Linked DNA regions of Geminicoccus roseus DSM 18922. The main gene of each other region encodes a partner of the protein of the gene in region 2 in a complex. Links are inferred from orthologs where the notes say so. Each region holds a gene or a part of one and is shown on either strand. Other genes may lie near its edges.

Region 1 (2,751 bases), 4.4 Mb from region 2 along the record:
CACCCGGACCTGCTGGTCGTCCAGGCACACCACCAGGTACAACTCGCCCTTCTTGTCCTTGAGAAACAGGTTCTTGCAGTGGCCGCCGGGCAGATGGGCGGTATGGGCCTGGGCTTCCTCGACGGTGTAGACGGGCGGATGCTCCTCCGTCCGGACCACGATGCCAAGTTCGGCCAGCAGGCCCATCAACTTGTCGCGCGCACTCATCGGTAACTCGTCCCGGCGTGATTCCATTGGAGCGCGAACTAGCTTTGCCCGTTAGGGATGACAAGGTCGCCACACAATGAAGGGGGCCGGACCTGAGGAGCCGAGGTGAAGCGAACCCTGCCTGCCCTCCTGCTGGTCGCCCTCGGGCTCCTGGGCTGGATCCTGCTGGGCGATGTGGATCAGGAGACGCTGCGCGCCTATCACGCCGGGCTGCGCCGCGCGGTCGATGCATACCCGGTCGCAGCGCCGCTGCTGGCGGTCCTGGCCTATGCGGTGGCGGTGGCCGCCTGCCTGCCCATCGCGCTGTGGATCACCGTGGCCCTGGGTTTCGCCTTCGGTACGGTCTGGGGCGGCACGCTCTCGGTCATCGGCGGCACGCTCGGCGCGGTGGTGACCTTCCTGGTAACCCGCACCAGCCTGGGCGAACCGCTCCGCCGCTGGGCGGGACCCTGGCTGCAGACGGTGGAGCGTGGCTTCCAGAGCGGCATGTGGAGCTACCTGCTGGTGATCCGGCTGGTGCCGGTGATGCCGGCCTGGCTCACCAACACTGTGCCAGCCCTGCTCAGGGTGCCGCTTGGCGTGTTCGCGGCGACCACCGCGATTGGAATCGCGCCTGCGACCTACGTGCTGGCCAGCATCGGCGCCGGCCTGGCGGCGGTGTTCGCCGCCGGCGGCAGCCCCGACCTGGCGATCATGACCGATCCTGCCGTGCTGGGGCCGCTCCTGGCCGTCTCGGCGCTGGCGCTGGTTCCGGTTGCCTGGCGCTGGCTGCGGACCCGGCCGGCCTGGGGGCGGGAGGGGACGGCTTTCAGCCTCAGGCCTCGATGGCCTGGCCCATCTTGATGAACTTCTCGCGCCGGTTGCGGCGCAGGTCATCGCCGCCGACGCCGTCCAGTTCGCCCAAATGCTTCTCGATCGCATCGCCGACCCGGCCGATCGTGGTGGAGCGGCCCCGGTGCGCGCCGCCCAAGGGCTCTTCCACCACGGCGTCGATCAGCCGGAGTTCCAGGAGGTCCTGGGCAGTGAGCTTGAGCGCTTCGGCCGCCTCGGACGCCTTGTCGTTGGCGCGCCACAGGATCGCGGCGCAGCCTTCCGGGCTGATCACCGAGTAGATGGAGTGCTCGAGCATCAGGACGCGGTCGGCCACCGCGAGCGCGATGGCGCCGCCCGAGCCGCCCTCGCCGACCACCACCGAGACCACCGGCACCTTCAGGCTCAGGCAGGTCTCGATCGAGCGGGCGATCGCCTCAGCCTGGCCACGCTCCTCGGCGTCGATGCCGGGATGGGCGCCGGGCGTGTCGACCAGGGTCACCACCGGCAGCTCGAACTGCTCGGCCAGCCGCATCAGCCGCATCGCCTTACGATAGCCCTCCGGCCGGGCCATCCCGAAATTGTGCTTCACCCGCGCCTCGGTGTCGTGGCCCTTCTCATGGCCGATCACCACCACCGAGCGGCCACGGATCCGGCCAAGCCCGCCTTGGATCGCGCTGTCGTCGGAAAAGGCGCGGTCGCCGGCCAGCGGGGTCCAGTCCTCGACCAGTCCGGCGACATAGTCCTTGAAGTGCGGCCGGTCCGGATGGCGGGCGACCAGGGTCTTCTGCCAGGCGTTCAGCTTGGCATAGGTCTGCGAGAGCAGCTTGGCGGCCCGGCTCTCCAGCTTGACGATCTCTTCCTGCAGGTCGAGCTCGGAGCCGGTGGCCAGGTGACGAAGCTCCTTCACCTTGCCTTCCAGCTCGGCGATCGGCTTCTCGAAATCCAGCAGCTGGCTCAATCGCTTTACCCGTTCGTCGTGACACCGGCCCGCCCGCGCGCAACCCAGGTGCCGATGTGGCGTCGGCCGGCAGGGGTGTCAACGCGGCTCCTGAACGGTTAAGCCTGCACGGGTTCCTTTCCTCCAAATGCGTCGATCCGGTCATGCCCCTCTATACCTACGATTGCCCCCTGCACGGCGTGTTCAAGGACTGGTCCTCGATGAGCGAGAGCGACCGGCCGCGTGCCTGCCCGAGCTGCGCGACGCCGGCGCCGCGCGCCATGGCCCGGCCGATGCTGGGCAAGGGGGCGCAGGCCGGGCGGCCGGCCTTCGCCTGCGACGTCGGCGACCGGGCCAGCTCCGCCAGTGCCGGTGGCGGCTGCGGCTGCGGGGCCGGCGGCTGCGTGCACTGACCGGGCGGCGTCGTCCGGCGACGGGCTGAGGATCGGGCTATCTGCCGGGCCTTTGCTTGACGTGGCGTCGGGACTGTGCACGGACCTCGCGGAACGCGGGAGGAGGTGCAGCGATGACGGAGCAGGTGCGGTATGCGGGCCATCCGGACGAGGGGGCTCTGGCGGTCGGCCTGGACCGCAACGACGCGAACTTCGCGCCGCTGACCCCGATCACCTTCCTGGAGCGGACCGCCGGCATCTTCCCCGAGCGGCTCGCGGTGGTGCATGGCGGGCTGCGCCGCACCTACCGGGAGCTGAACGAGCGCTGCCGGCGCCTGGGCTCGGCGCTGGAAAAGCTGGGCATCCGGCCGGGCGACACCGTGGCCGCGATGCTGCCGAACA
Region 2 (7,892 bases):
TCCTTGGTGTTGAGCATGCCGACCACCAGGTGCAGCGGCCTGGGCGGGAGCATGTCCAGCGTCGCCGCCAGTGCCAGCGCCGCCGCGGGATTATGGCCGCCATCCAGCCGCAGTTCCCAGCCCGGCGGAAGCAGGTCGGTCATCGGCCCGGACCACAGCCGCTGCCAGCGTCCGGGCCAGCTGGCCCGGGAGACGCCCGCGGCCAGGGCTGCCGGCCCCGGGCAGAGCTTCGGCGGAAGACGCCGGAGCGCCACCACCGCGGTGGCGGCGTTGGCATACTGGTGCGGGCCGTCCAGGGCAGGGCGCGGCAGTTCCAGCCGCTCGCCGTTATCCTCGACGATCAGCGCCTCGGGGTGCTGCTCGAACCACCAGTCGCGGCCATGGACCAGCAGCGGCGTGTCCAGCATCGCCGCGCGCCGCTCGATCGCCCGAAGCCCCTCCGGGTCCTGCGGCGCCACCACGCACGGCACCCCCGGCTTCAGGATCCCGGCCTTCTCGGTGGCGATCAGGTCGATCGTCCCGCCCAGATAGGTCTCGTGGTCCAGGAATACCGGGGTGATGATCGAGACAGCCGGGCGGTCCACCACGTTGGTGGCGTCCAGCCGCCCGCCCATGCCGACCTCCAGGACCAGGGCATCGCCCGGAAAGCGCGCGAAGGCCAGGAACGCCATGGCCGTGGTGATCTCGAAGAAGGTGATCGGCCGGCCGGCATTGATCCGCTCGACCTCCTCCAGCAGCTCGGTGAGGCGCGCCTCGTCGATCGGCCGGTTGTCCAGCATGATCCGCTCGTTGAAGCGGACCAGATGGGGCGAGATGTAGCGGTGGACGCGCTGACCCTGGGCTGCGAGCGCTGCGGCAATGCAGGCGCCGGTGGAGCCCTTGCCGTTGGTCCCGGCGAGGTGGATCACCGGCGGCACCTTCCGCTCCGGATGGCCCAGCTCCGCCAGGATCTGCTCCATCCGGGCCAGGGAGAGGTCGATCTTCTTGGGATGAAGGTCGATCAGCCGCGCCAGGATCTCGTCACTCGACGGGCTGCTCACTCGCCTTGACCAGTTCCAGGGTGGGCGCTTCGCCGACGGTGGCGGGAACAACGGGCTCGGCGGCCGGCTCGGCCTTCAACTCGCGCCGCTTGCGCAACAGCAGGTCGAGGATCCGGACCAGGGTCGGGCGCAGGTCGAACCGGTGCACCACCATGTCGACGATGCCGTGGTCGCGCAGATACTCGGCGCGCTGGAACCCCTCGGGCAGCTTCTCGCGGATGGTCTGCTCGATCACCCGCGCGCCGGCAAAGCCGATCATCGCACCCGGCTCGGCGATCTGCACGTCGCCCAGCATCGCGAAGCTGGCGGTGACGCCACCAGTGGTGGGGTCGGTCAGCACCACGATGTAGGGCAGCCGCTTGTCCTTCACCATCTCCACCGCGACGGTGGTGCGCGCCATCTGCATCAGCGACAGCGCGCCTTCCTGCATCCGGGCCCCGCCGGAGCTGGTGAAGACGATGAAGGCCGCTTCCTGCAGCACCGCGAGCTTGGCCGCGGCCAGAAACGCCTCGCCCACGGCGGTGCCCATCGACCCGCCCATGAAGGCGAAGTTCATCACCGCGATCACTGCCGGCATGCCGTCGATCTTGCCGTGGGCCGCCTCGAGCGCGTCCTGCCGGGTGGTCTTGGTCTGGGCCTCCTTCAGCCGGTCCGCGTACTTCTTCTGATCGCGGAACTTCAGCGGATCGGCGGCGACCTTGGGCAGCTCGATGCGCTGCCAGCTGTCCGCGTCGAACAGGGTCTCGAAGCGGAACGACGGATCGACCCGCATGTGGTGGCCGCAATGCGGACAGACCCGCTGGGCCTGCTCGAAGTCGCGGTGGAAGATCATCCGCTCGCAGGACGTGCACTGCCGCCAGAGATCGTCCGGCAGGTCCGGGTTGCGGCTCACCAGCGCCCGGATCTTCGGGCGGACATAGTCGGTCAGCCAGTTGCTCATGCCCGTGCTCCGCGCACGCCCGCGGCCAGGTCGCGGACCAGGGAATGGACCGTCTCGACCAGGCCCGGCCTGGCCTTCCCTGCCTCGTCCAGGTTTGATGCAACCAGGTCGACCAGCGCCGATCCCACCACCGCCGCATCCGCATGGCGCGCGATGGCCGCGGCCTGCTCGGGCGTGCGGATGCCGAAGCCCACCGCCACCGGCAGGGTGGTCGACGACTTGATCCGCCGGACCGCCTCGCCGACCTGGTCGGCCACCGGCGCCGCCGAGCCGGTGATGCCGGTGATCGACACGTAGTAGATGAAGCCCGAGGCGTTGTTCAGCACCACCGGCAGCCGCTTCGCATCGGTGGTGGGTGTCGCCAGCCGGATGAAGTCCAGGCCTGCCGCCTTGGCCGGCAGGCAGAACTCCTCGTCCTCCTCCGGCGGCAGGTCGACCATGATCAGCCCGTCCACGCCGGCCTCGACGGCGCTTTGGATGAAGCGCTCCTTCCCCATCTGGTGGACCGGGTTGTAGTAGCCCATCAGGATGACCGGGGTGGCTTGGTCCTCCTCGCGGAAGCGGCGGACGAGGTCCAGGACCTTCGCCAGCTTCATGCCGCCCGCGATGGCGCGCAGGTTGCCGGCCTGGATTGCAGGGCCGTCGGCCATCGGGTCGGAGAACGGCATGCCGATCTCGATCAGGTCGACGCCGCAGCCGGGCAGGCCGCGGATCAGCGCCAGCGAGGTCTCCGGGTCCGGGTCCCCGGCACACAGATAGGTGACGAGGCCGGCACGGCCCTCGGCGGCGAGCGCAGCGAAGCGCTCGCGGATCCGATCGCTCACAGCTTCACTCCAAGATGCTCGGCTACCGTGAAGATGTCCTTGTCCCCGCGGCCGGACAGGTTGAGGACGATGACCTGGTCCTTGTCCATGGTCGGCGCGATCTTGGCGATGTGCGCCAGGGCATGGGCGCATTCCAGCGCCGGCAGGATGCCCTCGATCCTGCCGCAGAGCTGGAAGGCCTCGAGGGTCTCCGCGTCGGTGGCCGGTGCGATCTCCAGACGGCCTTGCTCCTTGAGCCAGGAATGCTCGGGCCCGACGCCGGGATAGTCCAGGCCAGCGGAGATCGAGTGCGGCTCCACCACCTGGCCGTCCTCGTCCTGGAGGAGGTAGGAGCGCGAGCCGTGCAGCACGCCGGGCGTTCCCGCCGCCATCGCCGCGGCATGGCGGCCGGTCTCGATCCCGTCGCCGGCCGCTTCCACCGCGATCAGGCGGACATCGTCGTCCAGGAACGGATGGAACAGGCCCATCGCGTTGGAGCCGCCGCCCACCGCCGCAATCAGCACGTCCGGAAGCCGGCCCTCCTTTTCCAGGATCTGCTGCTTGGTTTCGCGCCCTATCACCGACTGGAAGTCGCGCACCATCGCCGGATAGGGGTGGGGACCCGCCACCGAGCCGATCACGTAGAAGGTGTCGTGGACGTTGGAGACCCAGTCGCGCAGGGCCTCATTCATGGCGTCCTTCAGCGTGTGCGAGCCGGACGTCACCGGCCGGACCTCGGCGCCCAGCAGGCGCATCCGGAACACGTTCGGCTGCTGCCGCTCGATGTCCTTCGCACCCATGTAGACGATGCAGGGCAGGCCCAGCCGCGACGCCACCGTGGCAGTAGCGACGCCGTGCTGGCCGGCCCCGGTCTCGGCGATGATCCGGGTCTTGCCCATGCGCTTGGCGAGCAGGACCTGGGCGACGGTGTTGTTGATCTTGTGGGAGCCGGTGTGGTTCAGCTCCTCGCGCTTGAAGTAGATCTTGGCCCCGCCGAAATGCTCGGTCAGGCGCTCGGCGAAGTAGAGCGGCGAGGGGCGGCCGACATAGTCCTTGAACCAGCCGTCCAGTTCCTTCCAGAAGCCCTCGTCCTTCTTGGCGGCCTCGTAGGCGCTTTCCAGCTCAAGGATCAGCGGCATCAGCGTCTCGGCAACGAACCGGCCGCCGAAAATGCCGTAATGCCCGTTCTCGTCCGGCATGTTGCGCAGAGAATTGCGCTGGCTCATCCGTCGTTCCTCCCAAAACTCTTGGCCATGGCGATGAACGCGGCGAGCTTGGCCGGATCCTTCACGCCAGGAGATGTCTCCACGCCCGAACTGACGTCCACGCCCGGCGCGCCGGTCACGGCCAGCGCAGTCGACAGATTGTCCACCGTCAGGCCGCCAGCAAGAAGCCACGGACAATCGATCTCGACCTGCTCGAGCAGGCGCCAGTCGAACGGCAAGCCGTTGCCGCCCGGCAGCACCGCCCCAGGTACGGGCTTCGCATCGAACAGGATCATGTCGGCGGTGTCGGCATAGGCCGCCACGGCCTGCAGGTCCTCGGGCACCGCCACCGGCAGGGCCTTGAGCGTGCGCACCCCGAAGCGCAGGCCGATCTCGGCGACCCGCTCCGGACTTTCTTCGCCATGCAGTTGGATCACATCCAGCGGCACCGACAGCAAGGTCGTCTCGATGATCCGGTCGTCCGGATTGACGAACAGCCCGACGCTCTCCACGGTGCCGGAGACATGGCCGGCCAGGACCCCGGCCTGTTCCGGCGTCACGTAGCGCCGGGAAGCGGGAAAGAACACGAAGCCGACATAGTCGGCGCCCGCAGCGCAGGCCTGTTCGATCCGTGCCGGCTCCGTCAGGCCGCAGATCTTGACCAGGGTCATGACCCGGCAGCGCCCTGCAGCAGGGCCCGGGCGGCGGAGGCCGGATCGGCGGCGCCGGTGATCGGCCGTCCCACCACCAGCACGTCCGCCCCGGCGGCCAGCGCTTCGGCGGGGCTCATCACCCGCTTCTGGTCGTCCCCGGCGGACCCGGGGGGACGGATCCCCGGCACCACCAGCTTGATCCCTGCCGGCACCACCCGGCGCAGCCTGGCGATCTCGTGCGGGGAGCATACCAGCCCGTCCACACCGGCCTCGACCGCGAGCCGGGCCAGCCGCTCGACCTGCGCTCCGGTATCGCCGGCGATACCCATGGCACCAAGGTCAGTGTCGTCCAGGCTGGTGAGCACGGTCACCGCCAGGAGCCAGCTGGAGGATCCGGCCTGACGCTTCGCCTCCACCGCCGCCCGCAGCATGGCGCTGCCGCCCGAGGCATGCAGCGTCAGCATCGCCGGCTCCGCAACCAGGGCGGAGCGGACGGCGCCGGCCACCGTGTTGGGAATGTCGTGCAGCTTCAGGTCCAGGAAGACCGGCAGCCCTTCGCTGGCTACGGCACGCACCCCCTCCGGGCCTGCAGCACAGAAATACTCCAGCCCCAGCTTCACGCCGCCCACGGCGCCCTCCAGCGATCGCGCGAGGTCCAGCGCCCCGGACGGATCGGGACGGTCGATGGCGCAGAAGATCGGGGAGGTGAACAAGCGGTGCTTCCGGTCCAGGGTCCAAGCCGCTGCGTTGCTTGGCAGAGCGTCGCAGAGGCGTCAACGCGATGCGCCACCGGCAGTCCGGTGGCAGTGATAGAGTGGTGGTTCCTGCCGCCGGTTCAACTCGGACGCGGTCAGTCCTTGGGCAGCCGCGCCCCGACCACCGCCTCCGCCGCGACCAGATCCTCCAGCGCGGCGCCGACCGACTTGAACAGGGTCACCTCGTCCACCGACCGCCGTCCCTGGGCTTTCCCGAGAACCAGCTCCCGCAGGTCGCCCCGGATATCCTCCGGCGCAAAGGCGCCGGCGTCGATTGCCTGGAGGAGGTCGCCCGCCTCGGCGAGCGCCCCCTCGCGGGTGTCCACGTACACCGACGCTAGGCCGACCAGCGCGTCGTCGCTCTCTCGCATCGCGCGGGTATAGGCGCCCACCAGGTCGACATGGGTACCGGGGCGGACATCCGCCCCCCGGATCAGCGGCGCGGTGGAGTTGGTGGCCGCAGAGATGAGATCCGCCCGCCGGACCGCAGCGGGGAGGTCCGCCACCGCTTCCGCATCGAGCCCCTGCTCCTGCAGGCGCTGGGCGACGCCTGCCGCCTTCTCCGGCCGGCGGTTCCAGATCAGCGTCTTCGTCAGGGATGGCCGGACCGCCCGGTGGGCATGGACGAAGTTCGGGCAGAGCGCGCCCGCCCCCACCACCAGATGCGTGGCGACATCGTCGCGGGCCAGGAACGAGGCGGCGAGCGCCGAGGCGCCGGCCGTGCGCCGCAGGGTGAGCGCCGCACCGTCCAGGACCGCGCGCGGCGTCCCCGTGGGGCCGTCGAACAGGATATAGAGACCCTGGATCGACGGGATCCCCTTGGCCTCGTGGCCTGGCGCCACATGGACGATCTTGATCCCGGTCGAGGAGCCCGGCCGCCAGGCCGGCATGATCAGGAGATCGGCCGGCCGGTCCATGCCCGGTCGCGGCACCGCGTGGTGGTGCCGCACCGGAGCCTCGGCGCCGGCGGCGAAGCCTTCCCGCAGCGCCTCGACCATGCGCGGCCAGGGCAGCGCGGCCTCGATCTCGGCGGGCCCGAAAAAGGCAGGCTGGCTCACCTCAGCGGGCCGTCGCCAGCGCGCGCGTCGGCGTGACGTTCTTGGCGGCCAGGGCCGCGGCCGAGGCTTCCTCGTCGCGCCGGCGCTTCGCCTCCTGTTCCTCCATCAGCGCCAGCTTGCGCCGGCTGCGCGACGCCTCGGCGCGCTTCTGGTGGCCGCCCAGCCAGGAGGCGATGCCGCCCAGGATCACGCCCAGGATCATGGCCACCAGGAACACCCCATAGACCGGCAGGTCGATCATGAACGGCGTCGGCCAGAGCGAGATCTCGATCGGCTCGCGGTTGCCGATCGCGAACAGGACGATCACCAGGAGCCCGATCAGCCCCAGGATCGTACGGAGGAACTTTACCATCGACGCCTCGCAAGGTTGAGGTCGGTGCATATCAGACGGAGCGTGCCCTGGACAGCAGCCCCGGCCGGAGAGGAGCGGGCGTCACTCGTCGCCGACGTTCAGGCGCTCGCGCAGCTCCTTGCCGGTCTTGAAATAGGGCACTCGCTTGTCCGGGACATCCACCTCGGCCCCGGTGCGCGGATTGCGGCCGGTGCGCGCCGAGCGGCCGCGGATCGAGAATGCGCCAAAGCCGCGCAGCTCGACGCGATCGCCCCGCTCCAGCGCCTTGGTCAGTTCCTCGAACACCGTCGCGACGATCTTCTCGACATCGCGCAGGTAGAGATGGGGGTTCGCCTCGGCGATGCGGCGGATGAGGTCGGAGCGGGTCATGCCGGCTATCGCTTTCCTCGGACTGCCAAGCTTTCCGGCGTCTTGTCGGCCCAGGTGCCGGGCACGTCAAGCGAAAGCACAAGGCAACCCGTTGAAGCATAAGGAGAAAGGATCGAACACCTGCGTCAGCTCCACCGCGGCTGACACAGGCGGCGTGCGGCACCTGGGCGAACTGGACCAACAAGCGGCCGGCCTGTCCGGATGCGGCGGCAGTGCCGCTTGCCTAGAACAGGCTCCTAATGGAGAATGGCGCGGTTGTGCCTCCTGCCCGTAGCCGGAAGACGGCGTCGCGCGTCGGTCACGGATTTGTCGACGATCCGTGTGCCTCGCTCGCTGGTCATCGGCGGCAGAATATTCACCGGATCCCATTAGTCATGAACGCGACCATGCTCCGCCACGCCGTGATCCTCGGCCTCCTGATCGCGGTCGGACCATTCGCAGTGGATGCCTATCTGCCGGCGTTCGGGGTGATCGCCAGCGATTTCCGCAGCGACCAGGGCGTCGTCCAGCTCACCGTACTCTGCTTCGTGGCGGCGGTGGCCGCAGGGCAGGTGATCTATGGCCCGATCTCGGACGCGGTCGGCCGCAAGCCGCCTGTCTATGCGGGCCTTGGCCTGTTCGTCCTGGGCTCGCTCGGCTGCGCTTTTGCCGGCAGCATCGAGCAACTCCTGGCCTGGCGGGTGGTGCAGGGACTTGGTGCCTCGGCCGGGATGGTGC

What was found. Proteins that work in one complex are often made in the same cells at the same time.
Region 1: the proteins of accD (region 2) and GEMRO_RS0101375 are in contact, whole or in part, in a solved structure (PDB 8UXZ), measured with the Escherichia coli proteins. The link is inferred for Geminicoccus roseus DSM 18922 from one-to-one orthologs.

Annotation. Positions count from the first base shown.
Region 1 is NZ_KE386572.1:4,991-7,741, reverse strand. It holds GEMRO_RS0101375 (acetyl-CoA carboxylase carboxyltransferase subunit alpha), read right to left. Parts: upstream 1,979-2,751; coding sequence 1,022-1,978; downstream 1-1,021. Other genes in the region: GEMRO_RS0101365 (acyl-CoA synthetase), read left to right, coding at 2,484-2,751; GEMRO_RS34820 (zinc ribbon domain-containing protein), read left to right, coding at 2,122-2,370; GEMRO_RS26870 (TVP38/TMEM64 family protein), read left to right, coding at 313-1,050; GEMRO_RS0101385 (prolyl-tRNA synthetase associated domain-containing protein), read right to left, coding at 1-207. UniProt on the Escherichia coli protein: Component of the acetyl coenzyme A carboxylase (ACC) complex. First, biotin carboxylase catalyzes the carboxylation of biotin on its carrier protein (BCCP) and then the CO(2) group is transferred by the carboxyltransferase to acetyl-CoA to form malonyl-CoA.
Region 2 is NZ_KE386572.1:4,443,803-4,451,694, forward strand. The notes cover bases 1-3,000. They hold accD (acetyl-CoA carboxylase, carboxyltransferase subunit beta), read right to left. Parts: upstream 1,981-3,000; coding sequence 1,021-1,980; downstream 1-1,020. Other genes in these bases: GEMRO_RS0121985 (bifunctional folylpolyglutamate synthase/dihydrofolate synthase), read right to left, coding at 1-1,040; trpA (tryptophan synthase subunit alpha), read right to left, coding at 1,977-2,804; trpB (tryptophan synthase subunit beta), read right to left, coding at 2,801-3,000. Also shown: more of trpB, read right to left, coding at 3,001-4,009; GEMRO_RS0122005 (phosphoribosylanthranilate isomerase), read right to left, coding at 4,006-4,659; pyrF (orotidine-5'-phosphate decarboxylase), read right to left, coding at 4,656-5,354; lhpI (bifunctional Delta(1)-pyrroline-2-carboxylate/Delta(1)-piperideine-2-carboxylate reductase), read right to left, coding at 5,492-6,454; GEMRO_RS0122020 (LapA family protein), read right to left, coding at 6,456-6,806; ihfB (integration host factor subunit beta), read right to left, coding at 6,888-7,175; GEMRO_RS31165 (multidrug effflux MFS transporter), read left to right, coding at 7,550-7,892.